DNA from 3 places in the Streptococcus sp. SC1 genome. Region 2 is predicted to be linked to each of the others. Evidence: predicted binding sites of a transcription regulator. Region 2 holds the regulator's gene; each other region holds the start of a gene.
The links. Region 2 encodes Rex, which represses fermentation and respiration genes when NADH is low (regulators of the CRP and FNR family bind a similar motif). Its sites were predicted from a motif close to TTGTGAANTANTTCACAA; they were not measured.

Region 1 (10,887 bases), on a different contig from region 2:
TTTCTTATCAGAGATAACGGCAAATGGTGTTACTTCTGAACCTGTACCTGAAGTTGTTGGAATACCGATGTATTTCGCTTTCTTACCAAGTGATGGGAAGCGGAAGGCACGCTTACGGATATCCATGAATTTTTGAACCAGGTCACGGAAGTCGATTTCTGGTTGTTCGTAGAAGAGCCACATTACTTTCGCCGCGTCCATTGGAGAACCACCACCAAGAGCGATGATTGTATCTGGTTCAAATGCTTTCATCACTTCAGCACCACGTTCTACCGTTGTGATGTCTGGATCTGGTTCAACATCTGAGAAGACTTGGATAGTAACACGGTTGCTACGTGCATTCAATTGATCGATCACACGTTGAACAAAGCCAAGTTTTTCGATAGATTTGTCAGTAACGATCATAACACGTTCAATATCTTCACAGGTTTGAAGGTATTGGATAGAATTACGTTCGAAGTAAATTTTTGAAGGAACTTTAAACCACTGCATATTATTTCTACGTTTCCCTACTTTCTTGATGTTTAGAAGGTTAATAGCGCTCACGTTATCACCAACTGAGTTACGTCCGTATGAACCACATCCAAGTGTCAAGGATGGAATGAAGGCATTATATACGTCCCCGATACCACCGAAAGTAGATGGAGAGTTCCAGATGATCCGCATCGCTTTGATTTCAGTACCAAAGCGTTTAGCCAATTCTTCGTCTTTTGTATGGATAGCTGCTGAGTGACCAAGTCCGTTAAACTCAACCATTTGACGAGCTTTTTTAAGACCGTCTTCTCTATCTTCAGCTTTCAAGACAGCGATAACTGGTGACAATTTTTCGCGAGTCAATGGCTCATTTGGACCTACTTCCGCACATTCTGCAGCCAAGATGTTGGTACCTTCTGGTACTTTAAAGCCTGCTTGTTCTGCAATCCATGCAGCTGGTTTACCAACGATGTTTGCATTCAGTTTAGCACCAGCACAGTTCTTGCTATTTGCTTTCACGCCGAAACAGAATTCTTCAAGAAGGGCTTTTTCTTTTTTGTTTACAAAGTAAGTGTGGTATGACTTGAATTCTTCTACAAATTCGTCATAAACTTCCTTGTCAATAATTACCGCTTGCTCGGATGCGCAGACCATCCCATTATCAAATGATTTAGACATTACGATATCATGAGCAGCTTGGCGAAGGTCGGCTGATTTTTCAATATAAGCTGGTACGTTTCCGGCACCCACCCCAAGAGCTGGTTTTCCACAAGAGTAGGCAGCCTTAACCATGGCATTCCCACCTGTTGCAAGAATTGTTGCAATACCATCGTGGTTCATCAAAGCTGCTGTTGCTTCCATAGATGGTTGAGTAATCCATTGCACACAGTTTTCAGGTGCGCCAGCTGCGATTGCTGCGTCACGAACGATTTGCGCTGCGTGAGCAGATGACTCTTGAGCAGATGGGTGGAAGGCAAAAACGATTGGGTTACGTGTCTTCAAGGCAATCAATGCTTTAAAAATTGCTGTTGATGTTGGGTTCGTTGTTGGAGTGATACCACAGATAACTCCGACAGGCTCCGCAATCTTTGTCAATCCAGTAACAGGATCATCTTCGATAACACCAACAGTCTTCACACCACGCATGTTGTTGACAACGTGTTCACAGGCAAAGAGGTTTTTCGTTGCCTTGTCTTCAAATACACCACGACCAGTTTCTTCAACCGCATGTTGAGCAAGGATCCCGTGTGCATCAAGAGCTGCAACTGAAGCTTTTGCTACGATGTAATCTACTTGCTCTTGGTTCAGTTTTCTCATTTCTTCAAGAGCTAAGAGACCTTTTTGCACAAGCTCGTCAACATGTTTTTCAGCCGCTAGCACTTTATCTTCTTGTTCAACAGTTTTCTTCTTATCAGCCATTATAGTCCTCCAATGGTTTCTGCCAAAAGGTTAGATGAAGATTTTAACCTTTGTTAATTATTTCACAATATAATTATACTCTATTCCTACAAATTTGTAAACACTTTCAACAAAAGTTCACAAACTTTTTATGGATTATTTTTTAAACATTGATATTTCAGGCTTTTTTACTAAAACCTCTATTTATTCTCAAAAATTTCACATACTTTTCTTTAAAAATATGTTAGCGCTTCCTTTCTTGTTATAAAATTAGCCCGGTTAAATAACCGAGCTAGTTTTATGGCTTAACACTGCCACTTGAAGCAGCATTCAATGCTTCTTTCATCATGTTAGAGTAGAGTTTACCTCCCTCTGCCATAGACTCTGAATCTGCCCCATAATGGACATAGTCTGTTCCAATCCAAATCTGCGGATTATTAATCGCTACTTGATACCAGTCTGCTACATATACAAAGTCGTATTTCTTAGCAAGTTCAAGTTCGTATTGTCGCATCTTAACAGGAATACTGCTTGGATCATTGGCTGTCCGGCCATCATATGGCGTGACTAAAATCAAGCGATGGCCTTTTGGTAAGAGCTCGATATACTGATCCAGCAATTCTTCATAATTGTCAACTGGATTGGTTCCCAATGCCAAGACGACGTTTTGAAGCAGTGTTTGGTTAGCAATATCGTTCTTGAAAAATTCCAGACCAGACACTAAATTACGGCTAACCACTGCATCGACTTGAGCGTCAGGTATAGCCTCTTGGATCCATTCAGCGGAGCGCAAAGTGACAGAATCACCGATAACAGTCGTTCCCTCTGCCACGTTATAATTTGTCGCAGTTTTTTGGTCAGCGTGCTTACGGGTTGTCTGCATTTTCGTATCGGCTTGGTTCAAAGAATTGACAATCAGGCTTTCCTCAAAGGCACCCACAGACGGAGCTGTGATGGTGATAATAAGCAAGATAAAAGTCAGCGGAATGAAACTGTAGAAAATCGGCTTGGTGATGGATGTTACATTCATCTCCTTGCCAAAAATCCGAGGCTTCCGTCCAGCTAAAGTCGGCTCTAAAATATAGAAGGAAAGAGCCGCAAAACCAAAACTCAATATTGTAGTCAAAAGCACAGCCCATCCATTGCTCATCAACTGAGTAAAAATAATATAGAAAGGCCAATGGAAGAGGTAAACTCCATAGCTAGTGTCTGCAATAAAGTTGAGAGGACTAGGCTCCTTAATATTTGGCAATTTATCGTGCAAGATGCGAGTTGCTGCTATCATGACACAAGCCAGAAGTGTTGAAATCAAGAAACCAAATAAATAAGTCCACAGGCTGTCAAATTTCAAAATAAAACTGAGCAAAATAAGAAGAACAAAACTGCCAGCTAAAGCGATCAAGACTTGCTTGATTTCGACCTTTTCTTCCAGTTTCTTCATTTGAACGCCCACATTTCCGACTCCAGAAAAAGTCGCTAGCACTGTCCCAGCAAAGAAAGGAAAGACATGGGTCAAACTTGAGAAATAAATATTAGAGTAATTCTTGCTGAAAAAGGCTCCGATAAACATAGCCAAGAAACTGAACAGAAACAGAGCAATTGAAGTCAGAGAAACCAGACCCCGATATTGAGCAACTGACTTGCTAATCTTGCTAATTCCCCAAGCAGCCAAGCCCCAGAGGATATAGTAATGCACTTCCAGTGCCAAACTCCAAGTGTGAATCAGCAAATGCGGTACAAACTGGCTTTCATAACTGCCGCCCGACATCATTTCATAAAAATTGGTCACAAAACCAAAAGCAGCTGCAATCTGCGTCCCGATACCTGCTACAAAATCCCGACGAATCAATAAAGTAAAAGGCATGATGACCAAAATCATAAAAACGAGCGGAGGAACGATACGATAAAAGCGCCGTTTCAGAAAGCCCATAATATCAATCGTCCGACTTCTTGTAAACTCATCAATCAATAATGAAGTAATCAAAAATCCTGAAAAAGTGAAAAAGATGTCCACTCCAATAAAACCTCCAGGAAAAACTCCCTGAAAGTAATGATAGAGTAACACCAAGACCAGTCCAGTAATCCGAACCAGTGAAAACCATCTAATGCGCATTTTGATAAATTCCTTGCTTGAACGTTCCTTCATAGACGACATTACTTTCTGTCGTCAGTTTTCCTTTACCATTGGCCTGACCGTTGGCAAACTCACCTTCATATTTCCAACCAGCCTTCGATGTAAAAGTACCCTTACCATCAAAAGTACCATTTTTGAAATGCCCTTTATAACTATCTCCATTTTTAAAAGTCAGTGTACCTTCGCCATTCATTTTTCCGTGAACTAGACTGCCTTCATATTTTATCTTACCTTGATCCAGCGTTAGCGCACCCTTGCTAGGGATATTAGAGGTGAACACTAAAATTGCTGACAAGGCAATCACAGTCACAGCTAAAATTTCTAGATTCTGACGGGTCTGATAGATTTTATATTTATCGTAAAATTCTTTTATTTTATCCATTTTTCATCCATTTAAGCGTTCTAGCCACTTATGGCAACCAGCCAAAATCAGCTCATGAGTCTCATCGAAATCACCTGTGTACCAAGGATCCGGAACACCGATATCAGCAAACTGGTAGATTTTATCCTGAAAATCCGCTGGCGCCATTTTCTTCAAATCTCGAATATTGGCTTCATCCATGCCGATGATATAATCAAATTCTGCAAAATCTTGCGCTGAAATCTGCTGAGAAGTCTTTCCTTTGTCATAAGAAATCGCATGTTTCTTAAAAATAGCCTGAGTCCCCTGATGTATAGGGTTGCCATGCTCCCAGCTAGACGTTGCACGACTCTCAATATGTAGGTCATCGGTCAGACTTTTCATAACAAACTCTGCCATCGGACTGCGGCAGATATTTCCTAAACAAACAAATACAATTTTCTTCATAGATCTATTATACCAGAATAAAAAGAAAACAGTGGAGCTTTCTTGATTATTCTGTGACAGCGGAAGCGGGCTCTGAAAAACCGCTAATTATACCGACTTACATAAGAGTGCAGATCATTGAGGCGGTGACCTACTCAATCTAGCTTGCACCAGATTAAACTTTACTTTTCTTCAGAAAGATATTCAAAACTTAATTGTGGCCATTTAGCCTGCCAGTTTTTCTTGCGGATTCTTTGCATATAAAGCTTCTTCCGCTCCGCATCCGCCAAAAAATGTGGTGTTGGTCGCACCTGAAATGCTCGAATATCTGCCAAACCATAGAGAGCAAAGAGCTCTAACTTATCATTTTCCAGCAATCGAAGACCGATAGCTGTGCAGCACTCAGGATACTTGCTCATGGCATCTTTCGAGCTAGTATAGGGCTGGGTGTTGGGACTATGACTATGCATATAGACTTGATTTTTCAGCTCCCAAGAATAAGCGGGAAAAGCTTTTCTCAACTCCATCTCCAGCTGCAAAGTTTTCTCATAAGACACAGTTGGATCAAAGAATATGACATCCACATCCGTTTCAGCATCAAAGCCCGACTTGCCAGACAAGATATTCCAGATAAAATTTCTGATACTGCCCGCAGCCAGCCAAGAGTCTTTCAATTCTAGACTGCGGATCATTTCCAAAATCGCTCGGATATCCTGATCCTGACTCAGCCTCTCTAAAATCTCTTGATCGGTCATCATTCCTCCATATACTCATATCCTAGATGCTCATAGGCTTTGCGAGTCGCCACGCGCCCAGTCCGAGTCCGCATGACAAAGCCTTTCTGAATCAGGTAAGGCTCATACATATCCTCCACTGTTTCACGTTCCTCGGCAATATTGACCGAGAGGGTGCCCAGCCCCACTGGACCGCCACCATAAACTTCAATCATGGTTCGTAGGATTTTCTGATCCACATAGTCCAGCCCCTCTCGGTCCACGTCCAGCATGGATAAGGCCTTGTCTGTGATCTGAGCATCGACCAGACCATCCCCCATAATCTGGGCGTAGTCCCGCACCCGCTTGAGCAGACGATTGGCAATCCGCGGCGTGCCGCGGCTACGAAGTGCCAGCTCACGAGCAGCCTCGTGGGTAATATCCATCTCAAAAATCTCTGCCGTCCGCTCGACGATTTCCGTCAAATCGCTAGCTTCATAATACTCCATGTGACCAGTAATCCCAAAACGAGCCCGCAGAGGATTGGACAGCATGCCTGCCCGAGTGGTCGCCCCAATCAGAGTGAAAGGCGGCAATTCCAGATGGACACTGCGACTGGTTTCGCCAGTCCCAATCATAATGTCAATGTAAAAGTCTTCCATAGCGCTATACAGCACTTCCTCTACCGCCATAGGCAAACGGTGAATCTCATCGATAAAGAGGACATCGCCCGGTTCCAAATCATTGAGAATGGCCACCAAATCACCAGCCTTTTCAATGACTGGGCCAGAAGTCTGCTTGATATTCACACCGAGCTCATTGGCGATGACAAAAGCCATAGTCGTCTTTCCCAGACCTGGAGGACCAAAAAGCAAAGTATGATCCAACGCCTCATCCCGCAATTTAGCCGCTTCAATAAAAATCTTCAGCTGATCTTTGACCTTGTCCTGACCAATATATTCTCTTAAATACTGAGGACGGAGGGTACGTTCTACCAGCTCCTCATCCCCCATTAATTCATTATCTAAAATTCTACTCATAGGACTATTATAGCAAAAAATAGGGCAGAGGAAGCAATCCGACCCGCTTCTGAATACAAAAAAAGCCACCGAATTTGGTGGCTCTTATGGGAGATTATTATGAAAAAGTTTTAGGATTTCTATCAAATAAAGTTAGGAGGTCTTCATTTGATGGTATTAGTATAACGTCCTTATCTTAAAATTTGCTTAAAGAAAAAATATTTTTTAAAAATAAAATACTTTTAGATATCTTAGTAAGATGATACAAACTAATATGAATTGTTCAGTCTGATTAAAATAGCCGCTATTTCATTGACTGTCTCAAAAACTCATGATACAATGAAAAAAATCGAAAAGGAGATTTTAGATATGAACAACCTTAAAAAGAAAACTTATCGGAATACACCCGCCTTTATGTTTATGGCTTGGGGCTCATTCGCCTTCTTTGTGACTCTTGTTCTCGTCGGCCTCTATACTTTGAAAGAGCCTTTGATGGTTAAAGGATACTATCTCATGGGTTCTGTCGGACTGATTTCTTCTTCATTCACTCTTGCAAAAGTTATCCGTGATAACCAAGAAGACGAAGAGCGTTACAATCAATTTTTCCAACCACAAGACTTAGATAACCAATAAAATAAATAGTAAAAACGGCAGAGGGGGATTCTGCCGTTTTCTTGTATCTAAGGCTAGTATCGCCATGTAAGATACACTTCAAATGAAGCAAATTTAGTATTTATTTCACACCTGCAAAATAAACGGTGGTGCTGGTAAAGAGGCTTCCTGCCTTGAGAATGACCTGATCTTTCAAGTCACTATGAATCGCATCAGGCAAGGCCTGTGCTTCCAGCGCTATACCATTATGCTGAATCATTGGCTGTCCATTAATGATGACTGACTCATCAACAAAATTAGCCGAATAAGTCACGACACAAGGAGCATCCGTACGGAAAGTCAGATAGCGTCCTGAGGCCGCATCATAAAGACATCCTGCCTCTTCCTGCTCTTTATCTAAGGCAAAAGGATGATCCAGCCCTGATACGATCTGAATTTGCTCGTCTGGATCAGCAAAAATTTCTTTCAGCGTCAGACCTTTTTGCAGGCCTTTGACAAAGCCACGATCTGTATCCACTTCTTTTGCTGGCACGCCGTCAGGAGCAATCGGATACACCCCTTTGGTATGCAGCTGGAGGACATGCTGATCAATCGGCTGACTGAAATCACCGGACAGATTGAAATAGCTGTGGTTGGTCGGATTAACCAGACTATCCTGATCTGTCTGGACTTGATAGAAAATCTCAATCTCCCCTTTTTCCGATAAGGAATAGGAAATCCAGATTTTCAAATTTCCAGGGAAGCCGCCCGTCCTGTCTAGGCGCTCTGTATAAAATGTGACGCCCTCGTTTGTGACTTCCTCTGTCTGGAAAATCACACTGTCCCAGCCAGTAGAGCCACTGTGGTTGCAATTCTGGCCATTATTGACTTCCAGCTGATAGGACTGCCCATTCAGCTCAAAGCTAGCCTTCGCAATCCGCCCCGCAACTGGTCCCACGCTAGCGCCATGCTTGGGACTATTGCCAACATAATCCTCAAAACGATCAAAGCCTAGAATAATATTGGCAAAATCACCATTTTTATCTGGCGTCCGATATTCTAAAATCGTTGCGCCATAGTTCATGACCTTGAAGCGATAGCCTAGCTTATTTTCAAAGGTGTAGGCTAAGACATCCTGTCCTTTAAAAGTACCAAAAATAGATTCTTGATAAGATTTCATACAATCTCCCTCTGTCTCGAGTCTGGGACAAAAGTCCTAGCCTCTCAATTGTCTTTGGATTGTCGAGCAAGACGCAGTGGTTGAGTGGGCTCTACTACGCTTACTTCATCAGCTTTTACAGCCCTACTCAACTGTGCGGAGGTGGGACGATGAAATCGAATTCTAACGAATTACCGATTTCTGTCCCACTCTCTTTCTTGACTTAGTCAAGGGACAAGGATGGAAGGCCATCCTTTTGATCTGAAAGTCTTTTTAATAACTAGCTTTCCCATGACTAATGTTTGACTTTTCCATATTCAGCTTTCTACTGCTGGAAAGGGTGGATGATAACTCCCTGAACGACCCGATTGACCGTACCTGTCGGAGACGGTGTATCTGGTCGATTGTTCACTTTCAAAGAAGTCAAGAGAGAGAAGAGCTGAGCATAGACGATGTAAGGGAAGGCTCGATAGCTATCTTCCAAGATATCACTTTCAAGAACCACTTGCTCAACATTTTCCAAGTCTTCTCTGTGCTCTGTAAAGAAGACCACCTTGCGAGCAATCTGATCTCCTGCCACTTCACGCACCAAATCCAAGTCGTAACGTTTGGTGTATGCATCCCTTGAGCCAAATACCAGCACAAGCGTTTCTTCGTTAATCAGAGATTTTGGTCCATGACGGAAACCAACTGGGCTTTCATACATAGTCGCAACCTTCCCCGCGGTCAACTCCAAAATTTTCAGCTGAGCTTCGTGCGCCAGACCAAAGAACGGCCCTGCTCCAAGATAAATGACCCGGTTAAAGTCTAATTCTGGCAAAGCCTGAACGTCAGCTACATCTGCCAAAACCTTTTGACTCAAGGCAATCAACTCAGCTACTCTTGCTTCTTTTTGAGCCAAATCTGCTGGGTCAAAAACAAGAAGAGCTGTCAACATCATAGAGGTGAAGCTAGAAGTCATGGCAAAGCCAGCATCATTTGATGGAGCTGGTTGCAATAAGAGCAAATTCCGCTCATCACCATGCGCCTGCTGAGCTAGTTTCCCCTCTGCAGCACAGGTAATGGTCACTTGATAAAGCTCATCAACCAGCTGCTTGGCTAAGTCCACTGTCGCAACACTTTCTGGCGAATTGCCACTGCGGGCAAAAGAAACGAGAACCGTTGGAATTTCCTTGTGCAGATGCACTTCAGGACCCGCCACAATATCAGTCGTCGCAACCGAATTAAAATTCCATTTGCGCTCATCATAAAGCTTTCTGAAATATGGCAGCAGTGTGTCCCCTACATAAGCCGAAGTTCCCGCACCTGTAAAGATAACTTTTATATAATCATGCTTTTCTTCAATACCTTTTAGAAAAGCAGCGACTTGGTCAGCCTGAGCCTTGTAAGTATTAAAAGCTGTCTGCCAAACATCTGGCTGTTGGTAGATTTCACGCGTGGTGATTTCCGCGCCCAATTCAACCAGTTTCTCTTTTGAATAATCTAGCATGGTAGTCCTTTCAAAAATAAACAATGATATATTAGTTATTTGCTTTTAAAAGAGGGAATGGGAAAATTCCCCACTCCCCTTCATTTCATTTTTCCTTAGAAAACAGTCCTACTCATCCTCATCATCTGATAAGCCTGCTAAAATATCATTGACTTTAACGATATTTTCGACTGCATTTTTCGGATAGTCAACATCAGCTCCTGTCAGAGAAGCATTGAGAAACTCAATCACCATCGGCAGATTCATGCCGGCGTACAAGTCAATATCCTTACCTTCTAAAATAAGGCGGCTGACTACATTACATGGTGTGCCTCCCAAAAGATCTGCAAAGACAACATAGTCTTCAAAATCCTTGACCGTATCTAAAAACTTAGCTGTGAAATCATCTGGTCCCTCCTCTGGCAACAAGGCAACGGCATGAATATCCGCTTGAGGACCCATAATCATCTCAGTGGTTGTTTTCAGCTCTTCACAAAAGCGACCATGACTAATCAAAATTAATTGTTTGCTCATAATTTACACCATTATGCCATTCCAAAGAAGAAGTGGCCAAACGCTGAGAAAGCAATCGCTGCAAGAATGATGAGCAAGATAGCTTTTGTAGAGTTCATACCCTTACGTCCAAGCAACCAGAAGATTACACCTGTGATGATAGCTGGTACCAAGCGTGGGAAGACCAAGTTAAGCATATCTTGGATATCGATAGCTTTTTTCCCGATGTGTGGAGCCCAAGAAACTTCAACACCAATCATGCTGGCAATTAGGGCACCAACCATGAAGACACCAAGTACGGATGCAGCATCAATCAAAGCTGTCAAAGTACTTTGCATATTGTTGACAAGGTTAACCCCTTCTTTATAGGCAAATTCCAATTGTTTCCAACGGAAAATATCGTAAGCAATCGCAACAGCGATCCATAGGAAGATACCGGCTGGATTTCCTGCAACAGCCAAAGTTGCTGCGATTGAACCCATAATAGCTGGTACCAATGATCCAAAGATTGAGTCTCCAAGAGGAGCGAATGGTCCCATGAGACCTGTCTTGATACCATTGACCGCATCTTTTGATTTCACACCATCTTTTTCTTCCAAAGCAAGGTCAAAACCAGTGATGATGGTGTGGA
Region 2 (10,887 bases):
GACAAAGTTTGCCATCGTATTCGAATGGTTGACACTAGGAATACTAGCTACTCCGGCAGGTTTATCTAAAACTAGAAAGTGCTCATCTTCATACACGATCGATAAATCACGATCCACAGCTTCTAGGCTTTCAAAGCCTTTCTCAGAAGGGATATCTACTGTCACCTTATCGCCAATATCCAGCAAGTAAATAGCGTTTTGAGGCTGATTATTGACAAGAATATTCCCCCCTGCAAACTTCACTTTGTCCAAAAGGGCTTTTGAAATTTCATGCTTTTTCAAAAAAGTTTTGACTTTGACATGCTCATCCGTAATAAATTCAAATCTCATTCTTGGCACTCCTCGATAAAGGAGTCTCTCACGCGATTCCAAAAGCTGGTATGGCTAGGCGAAGCTACAAAGTTAATCTTATGATTATCGATTTGGTACTCAATACGGACAATATTTTTATAAGAAAATGTTTGATTATCAACCGCTATGGTATAGTAGTCATTACGAGTCGGTAGGAGCTCAATCTTATCTTTTTTAGGAACAATAACTGAGGAACCTAAAGTACGATACACACGATTGTTGAGGCTAGCAATCTCTGTCACTTGCAAGGCTTCAATCGTTGGATGCAGAACAGCTCCTCCCAATGATTTATTGTAAGCTGTGCTTCCAGTAGGCGTTGAGACAGAAATCCCATCGCCTCTAAAACGCTCAAAATGAACATTATTGATGACTACATCAACAACCATGGTTCTGTCGGAGCGTTTAATCGTTGCTTCATTGAGCGCACGAATCGTCCGAGTTTCCCCATTTTCAAAGGTTAGCTTGACATTTAAAATCGGATAAGAGACCTTGGCACCTGTGTCCAATTTCAGATTTTCCACTAATTTATCGATTTCAAAGTCTCGGTAATCTGTATAAAAACCCAAATGTCCGGTATGGACACCGACAAAGCGCACCTTATCCAGCTGATCTTCATACTTGTGGAAGGCTGATAGCAGCATCCCATCACCACCAACAGAAATCACGATATCTGGATTTTTGGGTGTCAGGATAAAGCCTGCTTTCCGCAATTTTTGCATCAGAGTTTGAAATACTTCCTCACTCTGCCTTTTGCGATTGCGGATAATCGCAATTTTTTTACCTGTATTCTTCATCTGTATCGTCACTATTTCCAACACCGTCATTTAGCTTACGGTGCAGAGGATCAAAGAGCGCCTGTGCTTCTTGGATGGCATCACGAATGGCTCCCATCTCTTCGTCTAGTTGGTAGGCCAGATTGGCCGTTATCTCCAAGCGTTTCTTGATCTCCTCTGGAAATTCTCCTTTATACTTATAGTTTAAAGAGTGCTCAATCGTTGCCCAAAAGTTCATGGACAAGGTACGAATCTGAATTTCTGCTAAGATAACTTTATTTCCGTTAATCGTATCTACCGGATATTCAACGATGGCATGGTAGCTACGATATCCACTGGCTTTTTTGTTTTTGATGTAATCACGCTCTTGGACGATATGCATGTCTGTCCGATTTCGCAAAACTTCTAAAACTTCATCCACATCGTCTACAAATTGAACCATGACACGCAAACCAGCAATATCCTGCATCTCTTGGGCTAAGTTTTCCTCAGTTATCCCGCGAAGTTCCATTTTTTCCTTGATGCTTTCAATATGTTTTACGCGACCGGTTACAAACTCGATCGGTGAATGGCGTTGCTGTTTGCGATACTGTTTGCGAATGCCACGAAGCTTTATTTTCAACTCACCAACCGCCTGAATATATGGATCCAGAAAATCTTCCCAATCTATTGTCATATACATACCTTGTCATCTATTCGTTTTTTGTATAAAATAAACACAGTTGTTATTATAACATAAAATCGCTTTCAGATAAAGAAAAGGATTTAAAAATGAACCATTTAGAAATTGAATACAAAACAATACTAACAGAAGACGAACATAAACGACTTCTGACCTTCTTTGATCATGTCCAGCCAATTTTCCAAGTCAACTATTATATTGATTCGGCTGACTTTGCTCTTCGTGAAGCTCGTATGGCTCTGCGAGTCCGAACCACTCCTGACGCTGCTGAGTTTACTCTAAAAATTCCTCAAAAACCTGGAAATTTCGAGTATAACCAAGCCTTGTCCAAAGATGAATTTAAGGAAATTACAAAAAATTTGCAATTTCCTCAGGGAGAAATCCTAGACAAACTCCAAGAAAAAGGGATCCCAGTTGACAATCTAACAATACTCGGAACCCTTGAAAATATTCGATACGAAAAACAAGATGCACTCGGACTTTTTGCCTTGGACGAAAGCCGTTACTTTGGCAAAAAAGATTTCGAACTAGAATTAGAGATCAATGATATTGAAGAGGGTGAACAAAAGTTCAAAGACTTTTTAAACGAAAATCAAATCCAATACAAGCCTGGTAAAAGTAAGATCGCTAGATTTGCCGAAAACTTGTAAAAATGCTGAAATAATCTCATTTTTTTGGTAAAATAATATTTATAAATCTAAAGAGACAAAAAGAGGATGGTCATTCTAATGTCAGACAAAAAAAATATGAAGCTTTTCTCCCTCAATTCCAATCACTCAATTGCTGAGAAGATTGCTGAAGCTGCCGGAGTACCTTTAGGCAAGCTTTCTTCCCGCCAATTTTCTGATGGCGAGATTCAGATTAACATTGAGGAGAGTGTTCGTGGCTATGATATCTATATCATCCAGTCTACCAGCTTCCCAGTCAATAATCACTTGATGGAGTTATTGATTATGGTTGATGCTTGTAAACGAGCAAGTGCCAATACCGTAACTGTGGTTATGCCCTATTTTGGTTATGCCCGCCAAGATCGGACGGCCGCTCCTCGCGAGCCAATCACTGCAAAACTCGTGGCCAACATGCTCGTTGGAGCTGGCGTAGATAGAGTCATCTCACTTGACCTTCACGCTGTCCAAGTACAAGGATTCTTTGATATTCCTGTTGACAATCTCTTCACCATTCCATTGTTTGCCGAACATTATTGCAATATGGGATTAACTGGCGAGGATGTTGTCGTCGTTAGCCCGAAAAATTCTGGCGTGAAACGCGCTCGTAGCTTGGCAGAATATCTCGATGCTCCAATCGCCATCATCGACTACGGTGAAGATGAAGCAGGCCGCTCTGAAGGCTATATCATCGGTGAGGTTGAAGGCAAAAAAGCAATTTTGATTGACGATATCTTAAATACCGGTCGTACCTTCTCAGAAGCTGCTAAAATCGTTGAACGTGAAGGAGCTGTCGAAATCTATGCTGTCTCAAGTCATGGTTTATTTGCAGATGAAGCTGCAGACTTACTAGACAGTGTTCCTATCCGAGAAATCTTGGTGACTGACTCTGTTGATACAAAAGAAAAGACTCCGAAGAATGTTCACTACATCACAGCCAGCGAGTTGATTGGCGATGCTATCGTGCGTATTCAAGAAAGAAAACCAGTCAGCCCACTTTTTGCTTTTCAAAAGAAATAAGGGATAAATTTGTGATTTATTTAGATAATGCTGCTACGACTGCCTTATCGCCTGCCGCGATTGAGTCCATGACTCAGGCAATGACAGTCTTCGGCAATCCATCCAGTACCCACAGCCACGGTCGAGAAGCTAAAAAACTGCTCCGACAAGCTCGCGAAGATATTGCTAGAGTTCTACACACACAGAGCAAAAATATCCTCTTCACTTCAGGTGCTACTGAAAGCAATAACACTGCTATTAAGGGCTATGCCCTGCGCCATCAGAATCAAGGCAAGCATATTATCACTACGGCCATTGAACACCATGCTGTTTTAGAGCCTGTTGAATACTTGGTGGAGCATTTTGGCTTTGAAGCGACTATTATTCAGCCAGTGGATGGGCAAATCCGAACGGAAGATATCAAGAATGCTCTCAGACCAGATACTATCCTTGTCTCAGTAATGGCTGTCAACAATGAAACAGGCTATATTTTGCCGATTCAAGAAATTGGTAAATTGCTAAAAGAGCATCCTGCTGCCTTCCACGTTGATGCGGTCCAAGCCGTCGGCAAGCTCCCCATCTATCCTGAAGAATGGGGAATCAATTTCCTGAGTGCATCAGCTCATAAATTCCATGGTCCAAAAGGGGTGGGATTTCTCTACGCTGACCAGATGGATTTTGATAATTTCATGCATGGCGGCGATCAAGAAAACAAGCATCGAGCGGGTACAGAAAACCTCGTTTCCATTGTCGGAATGGCAACTGCCCTTTCTGAAAATGTTGCCCATTTAGAGGAAAATCTTGAGCATGCCCAGCAGTTAAAAGATACTTTACTGGACAACCTAACGGATATAGACTACTACCTAAACGAAAGTCAGCCTAGCCTGCCTTATGTTGTCAATATTGGATTTCCAAACCAAAAGAATGATCTTATCTTGCTTCAAATGGACCTTAATGGCTTTTCAATCTCGACTGGCTCTGCTTGTACAGCTGGTGCTGTTCAGCCCAGCCATGTCCTTCAAGCCTTATATGGCTCTAACTCTGAGCGCTTAAAAGAATCCATTCGTATCAGTGTATCAGACCAAACTAGCATCCAAGAAATCAAACTATTCAGCCAAAAACTAAAAGAAATACTAGGAGGATAAGATGGCTTTTCAAACATCTGTTAGCTTAGCAAACTGCGACTTCACCTACTCACTCCATCCAAATGTTAAGAAATTTACCTTACGGGACAATACATTTGCTGAAACAAAAGTTGGTAATTACGAGCTTTCTCGCTTACTTGAAGCTGTTCCCAATAGTGGCGATGGATTCTTGCTTAAGATTATCATCAATAAAGATCTAAGCGGAGTTAAAATCAATATTACGGACAAGTCTGGTCTAAGATTAGTTAATATCTTCAAATCAGAAAAACACCATATTATTCAGCAAAAATTCTATTTCTTGATGGATAGTTTAGTTGAAAGAGATATTTTTGAAAAAACACCCCAATAAGCGAAATTCTAAGAATTTTGCTTATTTCTATTATTTTATCTATCTTTATTAGTATAATAATATTTTGTTCATCAAATTAGTTGATTTTTTCACAAGCTTTCTATAGAATAGAAGATAGAAAGGTCGTGATTTTGTGAAAACTGAAAAAAGCAATTCTATTCCACGTGCTACTGCTAAGCGGCTCTCCCTCTACTACCGGATTTTCAAGCGATTTAATGCAGAAAATATTGAAAAGGCCAATTCAAAACAAATCGCAGAGGCGATTGGAATCGACTCTGCGACTGTTCGGCGTGACTTTTCTTACTTCGGTGAGTTAGGTCGTAGAGGTTTTGGCTACGATGTCAAGAAACTAATGAATTTCTTTGCCAATCTTCTCAACGACAACTCGATTACAAATGTCATGATCGTTGGTGTCGGAAATATGGGCCGTGCTCTTTTACACTACCGCTTTCATGAACGGAATAAAATGAAGATTGTAATGGCCTTTGATACAGATGATTATTCTGATGTCGGAACCACCACAAATGATGGAATTCCTATTTATGGAATTTCTCAAATTAAAGAAAAGGTCCAGGAAGGAAACGTAAAGACAGCCATTCTGACAGTGCCGAGCGTTAAGGCACAAGAAGTCGCATCCGTCTTGGTTGATGCTGGCATCAAGGGGATTCTTTGCTTCTCCCCAGTGCACCTATCTGTCCCCAAAGATGTGGTTGTACAATATGTGGACCTAACCAGCGAACTCCAAACCTTACTTTATTTCATGAGAAAAGATGATGAGTAAGGTAAGAAAGGAAACAGACACTTTATGAAAAAACCGATTATCGGTATAACAGGAAACCAAAGGGATATTCCTAACGATCAATTTATTCATATTAGTTATACTTCAACTGGCTTTATCGAGGGAGTCAATAAAGTTGGAGGAATCCCAATTATCTTACCAATTGGTGATGAAGCCTTAGCTCACACCTATATCACTATGATCGATAAACTGATCCTTACCGGTGGACAAAATGTCAAGCCTCATTTCTACGGAGAAGAACAGACTATCGAAAGTGATGATTATCTGCTTCAAAGGGATCTATTTGAACTAGCTCTCATCCGAGAAGCACGGAAGCAAAACAAGCCTATTTTTGGCGTCTGTCGTGGTACTCAGCTTTACAATGTTGCTATGGGTGGCACACTTCACCAAGACATCGAGAATCACTGGCAAGATAGCACTGCTCAATACACTACACAGACTATGGTCACTAAAAACGGCTCCATCCTCCATGAATTATACGGACCTACTTGCCAAATCAACTCATTCCATCACCAAAGTATCAAGGATCTAGCGAAAAATCTAGAAGTCATAGCTTACGATCCTCGTGACAAGGTCATTGAGGCTGTTACCTCGACTGATGGAAGTCCATTTCTTGGTGTGCAGTGGCATCCAGAATTTCTATTTCCCACAAGAACGGGGGATTTAGCCTTGTTTGATTATGTGGTTCACAAACTTTAGATCAAATCCGTTTTTTCACGATAGCTATAATAATTATTTTTTGAAACGATTAAATGATCTAAAAGAACCAACCCCATTAGTTCACAAGCTTCTTTCATGTGTTTGGTGACCTCGTCGTCATTCTTACTTGGTAAAGTCACTCCAGAAGGATGATTGTGCACTAGTATAATAGATGTTGCCAAGTGTTTGAGAGCATAATGCAAAATCTCACGTGGTTCAGCAATACTTCTAGTTACCGTTCCTACAAAGATTGTCTGCTGATGGATGATCTGGTTTTGACTGTTGAGATAAATAGCAACCAAACATTCCTGCTTTTTATCTCCCAATTCGACCTGCATTTTGCGAGCTAGTTTTTGACTTCCAAGAATTTGCTCCCTCTCCAGCACTTCAGCCTTATTGATACGGCATCCAAGCTCAATAATGGCTTGCAACTCAACAGCCTTCACAGGGCCAATTCCTGAAATTGTCTGTAATTCCTGTAAAGTCAAATATTTCAGATCATTCAAACTAGAAATCGATGATAAAATCCTTTGAGAAACTTGAAAAACAGTTTCTTTTTTGCTGCCTGTTCGCAAAAATATAGATAGCAATTCCTGATTACTAAGTTTATCCGCTCCTTCTCTTATCAGCCGTTCACGCGGCATCATACTTATGTCATCCTGCAATGAAATACGATACATATCAACCTCCTTACCTATTAATTCGAGATTAAATAAAAAAAGATTAAATTCTTACACAGCATTTCAAACATTAGATATCATAGGAAATATTTGTAAATTTTATCAATTAAAAAACGAAGTAACTCTTGTTACTTCGTTTTACAATATTTCTTATCATAGCTGCATTTGATTATAAGATCGACTGAAAGCATCTAAAATATCTTTTGGTGCCTTGTCATAGTCAATCGTACTTTCAAGCGTACCTTTAACAATAGTTCGACTGGTTGCTGCTGCATCCTCACATGTGACTAAAGTGATCTCAGCAACCCCCTCCGTATCATTGATGACATCCACGCGCTCTGGTGCGACACTTTCTATACTAGAAATCGTATAGGTATAGATTTTTTCCTTATCCGTGATATAGATTTTCATCCCTATTTTGGCACGATCTAGCGGTGAAAAGAGCATGTCACTAGCTCCAGTAATTCCAAAGACGTGGTGGCTGGCCAAGGCATAATTCCCTTGTCCCATCTGTTGATCTTCTTTCATAGTGCCAGCACCATAGTAGAGTCCAACATTATCCAAGCCCTTGAAAATTGGCAAATTCATCGACACTTCAGGAATCGAAATGCCACCGATAACTGGCAATTTTTGAGCCTGCCACTGAGCATTAATCACCGCTTCTGTAGAAAGAGATTGGACATCGCTAAACTCGAAACTTGACTCGACTGCCTTATTCTGCTTGATTTCTTCCTTAGAGACCTTGCTAACCTGGTATTGATTCGTGTGCCAAACCATGATCATATTTCGGATAGACGAGTTGAAAATCAGAGCTAGGGCAACTAGAAATAAAAGGAAAACCGCACAGTTAATGATGAAATTTCTGAGCTTGAATTTCTTCTTAGATTTCTTCACTTTCATCCTCCTCTTATTCTACTTCTTCCTCATCGTCTTTTGCGTCAGGCGCAACCGTTGTAAAGGTGACAATCTGGGCATTTTGATCCAGACGCATAACCTTCACTCCCATGGTTGAACGACCTGTCTGAGAAATATTGGCCACACTGGTCCGAATGATGACGCCTGTATTAGTGATGATCATCAAATCTTCCTCGCCAGTAACGGTCATCAGACCAGCAAGAGGTCCATTTTTATCTGTGATATTGGCTGTTTTAATCCCTTTACCACCACGGCCCTTGGTTGGATACTCGCTAGCAAGAGTACGCTTACCATAGCCTTTTTCGGTAATGACAAGCACTTCGTCTCCCTCGGCAATCACACCAGCTCCAACAACCTGGTCACCATCTCGAAGATTAACTCCGCGAACACCAGTCGCACTACGGCTCATGCTCCGAACAGCTGTCTCATTGAAGCGGACAGAATAACCAAACTTAGTACCAATGATAACATCCGCAGCACCGTCCGTCAGAAAGACATTGATAAGCTCGTCTTCATCTTTCAAATTCAAAGCCTTGAGACCGTTCTGACGAATATTAGCAAATTCTGTCACGCTGGTTCGTTTAACCACACCTAGACGGGTCGTAAAGAAGAGATAGGAATGATCGCTACTGTCCTGCTGGACGTTAATAATGGTCTGAATATTCTCTCCTTCATCCAGTTTCAAGAGATTGACCACTGGCAATCCCTTGGCTGTTCGGCCATACTCAGGGATTTCATAGCCTTTGAGACGATAGACTCGGCCTTTATTAGTGAAGAAGAGCAATCTGTCGTGGGTACTCGTTGAAACCAGCTCTTTGACGAAGTCATCATCTTTGACACCAGTTCCTTGAACACCGCGGCCCCCTCGTTTCTGAGCAGTGAATTCTGCCTGATTCAGACGTTTAATATAGCCTTTATTAGACAAGGTAATCAAAACATCCGCTTCCTCAATTAAATCTTCATCTTCAAGTGAAAGAACTTCTCCTACCATCAGCTCAGTTCGGCGGTCATCCGCATATTTACGCTTAACCTCGTCTAACTCTTCCTTGATAATAGCGACAACGCGCTCTGGCTTAGCCAAGATATCAGCTAAGTCCGCAATCAAGGCAATCAGCTCGTCATACTCTGACTGAATCTTATCGCGTTCCAAACCAGTCAGACGACGCAGACGCATGTCGAGGATAGCCTGACTCTGGCGCTCAGACAGCTCAAATTTAGCCATCAATTCAGCCTGTGCTTCTGCGTCCGTCTCGCTATTACGGATGATGCGAATCACTTCATCAATGTGATCCAGCGCAATCAGCAAACCAGCTAAGATGTGTGCTCGCGCTTCCGCCTTTTCTTTATCAAAGGCCGTCCGTCGAGTCACTACTTCTTTTTGGTGCTCAATGTAGGCCAACAAAATCTCACGTAGAGACAGAATCTTCGGCACACCATTTTGAATAGCCAGCATATTGAAGCTGAAATTGGTCTGCATCTGAGTCAGCTTGAATAGGTTATTTAAAATGACATGAGCAGAGGCGTCACGACGAACCTCAATGACAAAACGAACCCCTTCACGATTGGACTCATCACGAACGGCTGTGATACCGTCAATGCGTTTTTCCTGCACCAGACGAACAATATGCTCGTGAACCTTAGTCTTATTAACCATGTAAGGGAACTCGGTTACGACAATTCGCTCGCGGCCATTTTTCATCTCTTCGATTTCAGTGCGAGAACGAAGAACAATCGAACCCTTCCCCGTTTCATAAGCACGGTGAATACCAGATTTCCCCATCACCAGTGCTCCTGTTGGAAAATCTGGGCCAGGCAGAACTTCCATGATGTCACGAGTCGTTGCTTCTGGATTATCCATAACCAGCTTAACCGCATCAATAGACTCACCAAGATTATGAGGTGGGATATTGGTCGCCATCCCAACGGCAATCCCTGTCGCTCCATTTACGAGCAAGTTAGGGAAGCGAGCAGGAAGAACCATCGGCTCTCTCTCGCTGGCATCATAGTTGTCAATATAATCAACAGTATTTTTGTTAATATCACGAAGCATCTCCAACGCAATCTTGCTCATACGTGCTTCTGTATAACGCTGGGCAGCGGCCCCGTCTCCGTCCATCGAACCGAAGTTTCCATGGCCGTCTACCAACATGTAGCGATAGCTCCACCATTGAGCCATCCGCACCATCGCTTCATAAATAGAGGAATCGCCATGCGGGTGGTATTTACCCATGACATCCCCTGTGATACGAGCTGATTTCTTGTGAGGCTTATCAGGCGTAACGCCTAGCTCATTCATGCCATAAAGAATCCGGCGATGAACCGGCTTAAGACCATCGCGAACATCTGGAAGAGCCCGAGCCACGATAACACTCATTGCATAATCGATGAAACTGGTCTTCATTTCGCTGGTCAAATTGACATCTACTAAGTTTCTATCTTGCATTAAAAAATGCCTCATTTCAATATTAAATCACCATCTCATTATACCACATTTTAGCTATATTTTCAGTATTTAAAACCGAATATAAAAACGTTTACATAGCCTTTTAGGGGTCAAAATACCACGGTGAGCCGTGACAAACTGTATCAAAAGTGGTAGAATGTAATTGTATGGGGAAAACCCCAAAAATAATAAGGAGATGTTTAGAAATGACTGCTACTAAACAACATAAAAAAGTCATCCTTGTTGGTGACGGTGCCGTAGGTTCATCTTACGCTTTCGCGCTTGTTAACCAAGGAATTGCACAAGAGCTTGGAATTATCGAAATTCCACAATTACACGAAAAAGCTGTAGGTGATGCGCTTGACCTTAGCCACGCCCTTGCCTTCA
Region 3 (10,887 bases), on a different contig from region 2:
TGGCATTGGCTACGAAGCGTTCGTTAGAGAGCTTCTTACCGACCATATCCAGTTCTTTTTGCCATTTAGCCAGTTCCTTGTCGAGACGAGTCAGTTCTTCTTCGACATTGAGGAGGTCTGCAAGTGGCAAGTAGATTTCTGCTCCTGTGATGACGCTTGACATAGCCAGTTCAGGTGCAGGGATGGTTGATGCGATTTCCAAATGTTCTGGATTTGTGAAGCGTTTGATATAGTTGACATTGCTGTTAAAGAAGGCTTCCAAGTCGCTATCGCTTGTCTTAACAAGGATGGTGATAGGTTTGCTTGGTGCAACGTTTACTTCAGCACGCGCATTACGAACCGCACGGATCAAGTCTTTGAGACTTTCCACACCAGTGTGAGCCGCAAGGTCTTCAAAGGCTGGATTGACAGTTGGGTATTCTGCTGTAACGATAGAACCTTCTGAGATTTGTCCAAAGATTTCCTCTGTCACGAATGGCATGATTGGGTGAAGGAGACGAAGGATCTTGTCCAAAGTATAAAGGAGAACAGAACGTGTGATGACTTTCTCTTCTTCATTATCGCTATAAAGGACTTCCTTGGTCAACTCAACGTACCAGTCCGCAAACTCATCCCAGATGAAGTTGTAGAGGATGTGTCCAGCAACACCAAACTCAAATTTATCAAAGTTTTCAGTGACTTTTCCGATCGTTTCATTGAGATTGTGAAGAATCCAGCGGTCTGTGACATTTCCAGCTTCCTTGTTAACAACTTTTTCCACATTGGCAGTTGCTTGCTCAAGGGTCAATCCTTCATTGTTCATGAGGATATAGCGAGAGATGTTCCAAATCTTGTTAATGAAGTTCCACGAAGCATCCATTTTCTCGTAAGAGAAGCGCACGTCTTGACCAGGTGCAGAACCGTTTGAAAGGAACCAACGAAGGCTATCTGTTCCGTACTTATCAATAACATCCATTGGATCAATCCCGTTACCGAGAGATTTCGACATCTTGCGTCCTTGCTCATCACGAATGAGACCATGAATCAAGGCATTTTTGAATGGCGACTTGCCAGTAAATTCCAAACCTTGGAAAATCATCCGAGACACCCAGAACGGAATAATATCATAACCAGTCACCAAAGTTGATGTTGGATAATAACGTTTAAAGTCTTCTGAGTCGACATCCGGCCAGCCCATGGTAGAGAATGGCCAAAGAGCCGAACTGAACCAAGTATCCAAGACGTCTTCGTCTTGAGTCCATCCGTCACCATCCGGAGCTTCCTCACCGACGTACATTTCACCCTCAGCATTGTACCAAGCAGGGATTTGGTGACCCCACCAGAGCTGACGAGAGATTACCCAGTCATGGACATTTTCCATCCATTGGAGGAAGGTATCGTTGAAACGAGGTGGGTAGAATTCTACCTTGTCGTCTGTATCTTGGTTGGCAATGGCATTCTTGGCCAATTGGTCCATCTTAACGAACCACTGAGTAGACAAGCGTGGCTCAACCACTACACCTGTACGCTCTGAGTGACCAACACTGTGGACACGTTTTTCGATTTTAACAAGAGCACCGATTTCTTCCAACTTAGCAACGACTGCCTTACGTGCTTCAAAACGGTCCATGCCCGCAAATTCGAAGGCCAAGTCGTTCATAGTTCCGTCGTCGTTCATAACATTGACTTGTGGCAAGTTGTGTCGTTGACCAACCAAGAAGTCGTTTGGATCATGGGCAGGTGTGATTTTCACGACACCTGTACCAAACTCAGGATCAGCGTGCTCATCCCCAACGATTGGAATCAATTTATTAGCGATTGGAAGGATAACATTTTTACCAATCAAGTCCTTGTAGCGTGGGTCTTCTGGATTGACCGCAACCGCAACGTCCCCAAACATGGTCTCAGGACGAGTGGTCGCCACTTCAAGGGCGCGTGAGCCATCTTCTAGCATGTAGTTCATGTGGTAGAAGGCACCTTCAACATCCTTGTGAATCACCTCGATATCAGAAAGGGCTGTGCGAGCTGCTGGGTCCCAGTTAATGATAAACTCACCACGGTAGATCCAGCCTTTCTTGTAAAGGTCGACAAAGACCTTGCGAACAGCTTTTGACAAGCCTTCGTCAAGGGTGAAACGCTCACGAGAGTAATCTACAGAGAGGCCCATTTTGCCCCATTGTTCCTTGATGGTAGTAGCATATTCGTCTTTCCATTCCCAGACTTTCTCGAGGAATTTTTCACGACCGAGGTCATAGCGGGAAATGCCTTCACCACGCAAGCGCTCCTCAACTTTAGCTTGAGTAGCAATCCCAGCATGGTCCATCCCTGGAAGCCAAAGCGTATCAAAGCCTTGCATGCGTTTTTGACGGATGATGATATCCTGAAGAGTCGTATCCCAAGCGTGACCAAGGTGAAGTTTACCAGTTACGTTTGGCGGTGGAATGACGATTGAATAAGGCTTAGCCTTTTGATCGCCTGAAGGCTTGAAAACATCCGCATCAAGCCATTTTTGGTAACGACCAGCCTCAACCTCGGCTGGATTGTATTTAGGTGAAAGTTCTTTAGACATGTGTGTGCTCCTTAATTAAAATCTCTTTTAGGCAAAGAATATACTTCTTCTCCTCAATATTAGTATCTATAATAATCTTCAGTTCTGTACTTAATATTAATGCTAGAATTAACAATGTGGCAAATAAACTTCTTAAATCTTTTGTTTCAGGCAAAATTAGCCAATATAGCATACCATCTATACCATAATACATAGAAAGACATAAGAAACCAATATAGATCCCTTCAAAGATTGGCATTTTTTTAAAATTTTTAGTAAAGCTTCTAAAATAGAATACACTTGCTATCATAAAAAATGATGATAGTGCAAGTACTATCCCTTGAGTTAAGTCAGTTATTTTGAACAGAATTAATAAAGAATTAGATAGAGAAGTAATAATAAGAATAAAGTATATAAAACTATTAAATATATCGAGTTTTATCTCGCGTTTTGATCTTTCCCAGTCATATTTTAAAAGTAGTTCTAAGTATTTTGTTAATACATTTACACTTTTAGTTGAATAATCGAAATTATCAACTAATCTCCAAATATGACCATCATTCATATAAAATTCATATGTATCTTCTTTAGATATATATCTACCATATGGATTTAATTGTGTTTCGAGTCTATTTATTGCAAAGAAGCGATTCTTCCCACTCAATAAATCAACTATAATTGACTTTATCTCCTTTCTCCACTCTGAACGTTCTTTCGTTATAAAATCTAATTTATTCTTTTTAGTGTTATTTATAAATAACAAAACTGCACTTAATACAGCTCCTATTCCTGCTCCACTAAGTAGGGTAATAATCTGACCCACTTCCAATATTTACCACCTACTCTCAAATACTAGTATTATATCTCAACTGTTCGAAATTTTCGAACGGTTCAACTAACAACTTTTTCCTCCCACTCACTCCTCAGCAAGCCATAAGCCAATTCTGCACAGCGATTACCCTGAGCATCTTTGCGGTCTCGGATGCGAGCTTCAAGGGTAAAGCCAAGTTTCTCAGCGACCCGCTGACTTTGTTTATTGTAATCAAAGCATCGAATTTCAACCTTGTGGAGTTTAAGAATGGTAAAAGCAACTTCTATCAAAGCACTGACGGCTTCTGGCACATAACCCTTCCCCCAATAATCTGGATGCAGGAGGTAGCCAATTTCAAAGACATCATCTTCATGGCGATGATTGAAGTCACAAGAGCCAATGACTCGGTCATCCCCCTTAACTGTAATGCCATAGCCAGACGGAAGTTCCTTCTTTTCTAGATTTTCAAAATAGCGATTTTCAAAATAATCACGCTCTGCTTCCAAGCTTTCTACAGGAGGAAAGCCAGCTGGATAACAGACTTCAGGCAGACCAGCATAAGCAAACATATCCTCCACATCATCTGCCGTTCGCTGACGCAATATCAACCGCTCAGTTTCCAATCTTGGCAACTCTTTGCCATTATAAGATTCAAGAAGTTTCATTCACCCCTCCTTTCCGCAACATAAAAATAATCCCTTCCTAGTCAGACTAGAAAGGGACGAATGTGTTTATCCGCGGTACCACCCAATTTCGGGCAAGCGCCCGCTGCTTTGTTTATTTCAATTTTTCATCTCATCAGCAACCAGCTTTGACACATTTGTGGACTTCTCAGCGCCGCCACTTTCTGTAAAATGCTTGACTCAAAACACCTCTGATGAACTTATTCTATCACCTTTCCAGTGAAAAATCAATAATTTCTCTCACCCAAAAGTCCGTCTGGCAGATCGTGAAATCCTTGGCCCGCCTGATAGTTGGCGAATTTCCCTAAAAGGAACTGGTAAGCATCGAGACGACTTTCATAGCGAATCGCCGCTTCCTTGGCCCGCTCATCCTGGTCCGCCTCATAGACCGCTTGACTCTCCTTGAGGGCCATCTCGTTAATCATGACCTGGGTCTTGACCCAAGCTTCAAACTCCTGTAAAAATTCCTGTTCGTAACTCATTTTTCTCACTTTCTAACTGCAAATACCTAGTCCAAATCTCGGTAAAAATCACTGTCAATGTCACGGAAGGGCTGAATGTCCTGTACATACTCCAGCACCCCCTGAAATTCACCAGCCTCATCTCGCACTGCCGCATAGGTCACATGGACAAACTTGCCCCGAGACTCCGACTTGAACCACATCTCAAACTTGTCCCGCTCTCCCTCACGCAGAGCCTTGAAAATCCGCCGCACCTTATCCAAAAGCTTGGGTGGGTGGCAGAGCTCGACATTGCGCCCTATCTGGGAAGGCGTCCGCTTGAAAATCATCTCGTCCGCCGGCACGCTGTCATTATAATACTGGAAAATATCGTCCTTATTGACAAAGGTAATCTCCATGGGCAGATGATCCAAAATCAGATTGGCCTCCGCCACCGACAGATAGCCATGACCAAAAGGCTGCTGGGAGTCCCGATTGAAGGCTTGCTCCTTCTTTTCCTTAGGCTTAAAGGAAATGGTGACCTGACCATCTGGCGTATCAATGACCTGCTCAAATCTGCCATCACTAGTCTGCTCCGTACTGGCTGGCGCTTCGCTTCCTTCATCATCAGCATCCCCAGCTTCCTCCTCCAAAAATGAGTGCCGCGCAGGAATCCATTTTTCCGTTGGCTTGATAATGGCATAGCCATAAGCATCGCTCTCCTCAGCAATCTTGAGCCAGTCATCCTGAGTAAAGGATTCGAGGAGAATCATAAGAAGGATAGACTCTTCCTTGAAAATCATAGCTTCAAACTCAGCAGCAAAAGTCTCAAACTTGTCCTTGACTTCTTGAATCGAAGTATCAGGCAGCTGCTCTGCAGCAATCTTAGCCTCTTGGAAAAGGTCACGAATCTGGTCATCTACCCCCCACATGACCTTGGGCGGCGAATCGTGGCCGTAGCTCTCCATGATGGGAAACATGAGCTCTTCCTTGCGCTGATAGTGGATATCAAACTGTCCCACCAAACCCAGCTGGCGTTGGAGACCCTTGCGGATTTCAGGAAGAAGCTCCTCATCTTCTGTGCTTTCATAGGTAGATAGGAGCCTGCGAACCCGCATGAGGGCAGCCCGCAAGGCTAAATTTTCCTGCTTGAAGATCTGAACCGGATGGCCTGGATGGTCGGTATCAACCACCTCCACATTCTGAATGGCACCTTTAAAGAGGTTGGCATGGACATTGCAGAGGGACATGACATCTTCAAAGGTCACACCTGTATCTGAGTTCATCAGCTCATGCTCCATCAGGCTGATCTCGATAGCGGACACACCAGCAAAATGCTCATTGAAGAGCTCCTGAACGGACTCCGCCGAAGCTCCATTATGTAGGTCCAGCAAGATTGACTTGAGGACTTCAATGCGTTCAGTAGCCATTTCTAAATCCCCACCACTTCATAGCCGTTTAATTCCAGCGTTTGCTTGATTTTATCCAGGTCAATGCCATTCATGCTGGCTCCTTTTTTGATAGAAACCATGCGCCCGACAGTATTTCGCATGACAGGATTGGCCAGAGGCTTAAAGCCCAACTCGACCAAGACATCTAAAACTTCGGGCTGCTTCTCAATCACTTCTGCCACTGGAATAGATAAATCAATCACATTATCCATATGCCCTACCTCCGTGTATTTTATATTATTATATCACAAAAGATGCGTCCAATAAAAATCCTTTCCACGCTTGCTCAAATTCGATCTTAGAGAATATAACAAATTCTAATAGACTATAAGTTATTGTTATAAGGGCACTGACAAACGGAGTTTCACAAAGAAAAGCCAGTCCTATCAAGAATTTCTGAGATTTCTTTCACAAACTCCTGCCTTTTGCCAGATTACAGCTTCATTGAAAACGCTTTATTATAGTGATATAATGATTTTAAATACAGAATAAAGGAGATGTCCTATGTCTATTACAAAATTGTTGAACATCAAGTACCCTATTTTCCAAGGTGCTATGGCTCAGATTTCCCACTACCAACTGGCGGCAGCTGTTTCAGAAGCTGGCGGACTGGGAATCATTGCTTCGGGTGGAATGACGGGTGAGCAGTTGCGCGAAGAAATCCGTGAACTGCGTAAATTGACTGACAAGCCATTTGCCGTCAATGTTATGCTTATGATGAAAAATATCAAGGATATTGTGACAGTCATCATTGAAGAAAAAGTTCCTGTCGTAACGACTGGGGCTGGTACACCAAAATTCATCATGCCTTATCTGAAAGAGGCAGGTATCAAGGTAATCCCTGTTATTGCCAGTGTCAAACACGCACAAAAAATGCAAGAGCTCGGAGTTGATGCCGTGATTGCTGAAGGTTCTGAAGCTGGTGGCCACATCGGTGAAACAAATACCATGGCTCTCATTCCTCAGATTGTTGACTCCGTTGATATTCCAGTCATCGCTGCAGGTGGGGTTGCCGATGGTCGTGGTCTCGCTGCCGCTTTTGTCCTTGGTGCACAAGGGGTTCAGATGGGAACGATCTTCCTAGCTTCAGAAGAATGCCCAATTTCAGCAGGTTACAAGGATGCCATTGTCGCAGCCAATGACACTGCTACTGCCGTGACTGGTCGTATTGCTGGTGCACCAGTTCGTTGTATCCGCAATGAAATGACTGACCACTATATCGAACTAGAAAACAAAGGCACCAATCGTGACGAACTCGAAGAAATCACCATCGGTTCTCTTTCTAAAGCTGTTTACGAAGGAGATACCGTACATGGCTCTATGATGAGTGGCCAAATCGCTGGCTTAGTCAAGGAAATTCGTCCATGTAAAGAAATCCTCGATACAATCGTTGCCGATGCTCAGAAGGTTCTCCAAAACACTGAAATCAAGCTATAATCCTCTAACTCAAAAGAGAGTGGGACAGAAATCGGTAATTCGTTAGAATTCGATTTCGTCGTCCCACCTCCGCACAGTTGAGTAGGGCTGTAAAAGCTGATGAAATCAGCGTAATAGAGCCCACTCAACCACTGCGTCTTGCTCGACAATCTAAAGACAATTGAGAGGCTAGGACTTTTATCCCAGCCTCTTTTGCTGTTCATTTAGGCTTATTTTTCAACAAATCACTCTTTTACTTGACTTTTTTGACCAATTTCACCACCGCTTCCGTCCGAGCGGTATGGGGAAACATATCAACCGACTGGATGTAGTGGACATCGTATACTTGACATAGCTTGACCAAATCGCGCGCCAAGGTTGAGACATTGCAGGAAACATAGACCATCTTTTCAGGTGCATAGCGGACAATCGTTTCCAGCAGCTTATCGTCCAGACCTGTTCGCGGCGGATCGACAATCAAGGCATCCGCCCGATAACCATCCGCGTACCAGCGAGGAATAATCTCCTCTGCCGTTCCAGCCTCGTAGAGCGTATTGTCAAAGCCCATCCGTTTTGCATTGCGCTTAGCGTCTTCAATGGCCTCAGGGATGATGTCCATGCCCCGCAGAGACTTGACCCTTTTAGCAAAGGCAAAGCCGATGGTCCCTACCCCACAATAGGCATCAATCAAATGGTCCTCAGCCGTCACATCCAAAGCCTTGACCGCTTCCGCATAGAGTACCTCGGTCTGCTCAGGATTGAGCTGATAAAAAGCCCGAGGCGACAGGGAGAACTCATAGTCCAGCACTCCTTCTTGGATGGCTTCCTCGCCCCAGATAATCTCTGTCTTATCCCCATAAATCTCACTGGACTTGCTCGTATGATAATTAACCGCCACTGTCTCCAGCTCAGGAAATTCAGCTACTAGGTCTCGAACGACTGGAGAAAAGTCTAGCTTGCGCCCTGTTACAAAAATCATCTGCACCTGACCCGTCTTTCTGGCCCTGCGAATCATGACGGTACGCACTCCAGCAGTCTTGCGCTCATCATAGATAGGCAGCCTGTATTTACCTAAAAGCCGAGCTACCTTATTAACAATAGCCTGCGTTACCTTGTCCTGAACCAGACAGTTTTTCAGCGAGACCAGATAGTGGGAATTTTGGGCATAGAGCCCCGCCTTGACCTCATCCTTAAACTTGCGAGTCTGAAACTGCAGCTTGGCCCGGTAATAGAGCGGCTCCTGCATGCCAATGGTTGGACGAATCTCGTAGTTTTCGTGGCCAGCTGGCGCAAATTTTTTCAAGGCCTGACGCAGCAAATCTTCCTTAAACTCCAACTGCTTGTCATAGTGGAGGTGCATGATTTGACAACCTCCGCAGCTTTCATAAATCTCACAAGGCGCTTCCACCCGAAATTTTGACCGCTTATTGATGGTCAAGAGCTTGGCTTCAATAAAATTCCGCTGCACCTTGGTCACCTGACAGTAGACTTCCTCGCCTTTCAAAGCACCGGGCACAAAGACCAGCGTTTTCTTATAAAATCCAATTCCTTCCCCATTAATCCCCATTTTCTTAATTTTCAAAGGGATTCTTTGTTTCACTTTTACATTCATGCCTCTATTATACCACGCTAGAGTCGATTCGTTGAGAATATGTTACAATAAAAGTATGAAAGCAGAAAAAATATCTCTTCCACTCGCACATTTCCCTGAGCAAATCCGAACTTATCTAGAGGGAGCCAACTTTTACGACAGCTCCTCACATTCAAGCGCCCGTGTTTTCTATGTTGATACGGGCTATTATTTGAAAATCGACCAAAAAGGCAAGTTAGCTCAAGAAGCCACACTTGCCAAATGGTTTGAAGAGCAAGGGCTCGGTGTGCCTGTCATTCACTACCTGTCAGCAGACCATGACTTCCTGCTGACTAGAGAAGCCGAGGGCAAGGACGCCCTAACCTTTCTCCAACAGCCAGAAGAGCTTTGCCAAACAATGGCTGCCGCACTCAAAAAACTTCACAGCATCCAACCCCAGCATTTCCCAATCCAGCATCGCCTCCAACACTATAAAGAGCAGGCAGAGGAAAATTATCAGAAAGGTTGCTTTTATCAAAAAGCTTTACTGCCCCAATTTCATATCCAAAGTCGTGAGGAAGCCTACCAGCTTATTCAAGAACAGGGGCATCTACTAACGACGGACGCCTTGATTCACGGAGATGCCTGCTTGCCTAATTTCATTCTGAAAGACGCAGCAAGCTTTTCCTGCTTCATTGATGTTGGCCTCGCTGGCCTCAGTGATCGCCACATTGACCTTTACTGGGCGATCTGGTCCCTTACTTATAATTTATCTGACCCCAAATACGCAGAGCTCTTTCTTGACTACTATGGCCGGAAGGATGTTGATACAGACAAACTGCGCTTGATTGCTGCCTTTGAAGCATTTGGCTAAAAGAAAGGATTTTACCAAAATCTCTTATGAAAATCACAAAAATCGAAAAGAAAAAACGGCTCTACCTCTTGGAGTTGGACGACAGTGAAAAGCTCTATGTTACAGAAGACACCATCGTTCGTTTCATGCTGTCTAAAGGGATGGAAATCACGGAGCAAGAGTTGAAAGAGATTCAAACTTACGCCCAATTTTCCTATGGAAAAAATCTAGCCCTCTATCATCTCTCCTTCAAGCAAAGGACTGCCAAGGAAGTCAAGGACTACTTAATACAGCACGACATCCAACCAGACATCATCAGCCAAGTCTTGGACGCTTTGAAAAAAGAAAATTGGATCAACGACAGAAAATATGCCAATTCTTATATCCAATCCAACCTTCTCACTGGTGACAAGGGCGCTTTTGTTCTCAAACAAAAACTCAGTCAAAAAGGGATTTCTAGTACTATCATAGAAGAGGAATTAAACCAGTTTGATTTCACTGAATTAACAGGTAAGGTTGCCGAAAAGTTACTCAAAAAATACCAGGGAAAACTGCCCAGCAAGGCCTTGCAAGATAAAATCCTCCAAGCTCTGATAAACAAAGGATTTTCTTATGGACAAGCCAAAACCGCCTATCAGCATTTGGAAATCGAAGAAGACCAGGAAAACCAACAAGAACTGCTCTATAAAGAGCTAGACAAGCAATACCGCAAGTACTCCAAAAAGTATGAGGGCTACGACTTAAAACAGCGTTTGACCCAAGCTCTGGCTCACAAAGGCTATGATTTTTCGGACATTGCCAGCGCTCTGAGAGAATATCTTTAAGATTTTCTATGAAAACTTAGGCATTTTTATGAAAATATGTTACAATAAAGAGGATAAACTTAAAAATTGTAGAAAGTTGGTAGGTTATGAAACTTCCCAAAGAAGGCGACTTTATTACAATTCAAAGTTATAAGCATGATGGGAATCTTCACCGCACTTGGCGAGATACCATGGTACTAAAGACAACAGAAAATGCCATTATTGGCGTTAATGACCACACACTGGTAACAGAAAGTGATGGCCGGCGCTGGGTAACACGAGAGCCTGCCATTGTCTATTTTCATAAGAAATATTGGTTTAATATCATTGCCA

Region 1: adhE (bifunctional acetaldehyde-CoA/alcohol dehydrogenase) is a predicted target of Rex. The motif match lies at 1,944-1,961, and genes of this name have one in related genera.
Region 3: PAN94_RS06975 (nitronate monooxygenase) is a predicted target of Rex. The motif match lies at 6,309-6,326, and genes of this name have one in related genera.

What each region holds. Positions count from the first base shown of each region.
Region 1 covers NZ_JAQCMU010000007.1:44,050-54,936, forward strand. The annotation lists gene adhE (bifunctional acetaldehyde-CoA/alcohol dehydrogenase) at 1-1,893, opposite strand, end outside; gene PAN94_RS09255 (acyltransferase family protein) at 2,171-3,985, opposite strand; gene PAN94_RS09260 (MORN repeat-containing protein) at 3,975-4,388, opposite strand; gene PAN94_RS09265 (low molecular weight protein-tyrosine-phosphatase) at 4,392-4,814, opposite strand; gene PAN94_RS09270 (nucleotidyltransferase family protein) at 4,976-5,551, opposite strand; gene ruvB (Holliday junction branch migration DNA helicase RuvB) at 5,548-6,546, opposite strand; gene PAN94_RS09280 (YiaA/YiaB family inner membrane protein) at 6,895-7,158, shown strand; gene PAN94_RS09285 (aldose epimerase family protein) at 7,259-8,296, opposite strand; gene PAN94_RS09290 (SIS domain-containing protein) at 8,601-9,764, opposite strand; gene PAN94_RS09295 (PTS sugar transporter subunit IIA) at 9,873-10,277, opposite strand; gene PAN94_RS09300 (PTS system mannose/fructose/sorbose family transporter subunit IID) at 10,289-10,887, opposite strand, start outside.
Region 2 covers NZ_JAQCMU010000002.1:162,981-173,867, forward strand. The annotation lists gene PAN94_RS03585 (RluA family pseudouridine synthase) at 1-330, opposite strand, end outside; gene PAN94_RS03590 (NAD kinase) at 327-1,145, opposite strand; gene yjbM (GTP diphosphokinase) at 1,129-1,800, opposite strand; gene PAN94_RS03600 (CYTH domain-containing protein) at 1,896-2,456, shown strand; gene PAN94_RS03605 (ribose-phosphate diphosphokinase) at 2,535-3,491, shown strand; gene PAN94_RS03610 (cysteine desulfurase family protein) at 3,503-4,615, shown strand; gene PAN94_RS03615 (DUF1831 domain-containing protein) at 4,617-4,964, shown strand; gene PAN94_RS03620 (redox-sensing transcriptional repressor Rex) at 5,098-5,745, shown strand; gene PAN94_RS03625 (gamma-glutamyl-gamma-aminobutyrate hydrolase family protein) at 5,770-6,462, shown strand; gene radC (RadC family protein) at 6,459-7,142, opposite strand; gene PAN94_RS03635 (class A sortase) at 7,296-8,042, opposite strand; gene gyrA (DNA gyrase subunit A) at 8,050-10,500, opposite strand; gene PAN94_RS03645 (L-lactate dehydrogenase) at 10,707-10,887, shown strand, end outside.
Region 3 covers NZ_JAQCMU010000004.1:76,031-86,917, forward strand. The annotation lists gene PAN94_RS06945 (valine--tRNA ligase) at 1-2,548, opposite strand, end outside; gene PAN94_RS06950 (hypothetical protein) at 2,541-3,356, opposite strand; gene PAN94_RS06955 (GNAT family N-acetyltransferase) at 3,419-4,003, opposite strand; gene PAN94_RS06960 (DUF1912 family protein) at 4,249-4,503, opposite strand; gene PAN94_RS06965 (DUF438 domain-containing protein) at 4,530-5,891, opposite strand; gene PAN94_RS06970 (DUF1858 domain-containing protein) at 5,894-6,124, opposite strand; gene PAN94_RS06975 (nitronate monooxygenase) at 6,417-7,349, shown strand; gene rlmD (23S rRNA (uracil(1939)-C(5))-methyltransferase RlmD) at 7,582-8,940, opposite strand; gene PAN94_RS06985 (aminoglycoside 3'-phosphotransferase) at 8,996-9,772, shown strand; gene recX (recombination regulator RecX) at 9,799-10,575, shown strand; gene ntdP (nucleoside tri-diphosphate phosphatase) at 10,662-10,887, shown strand, end outside.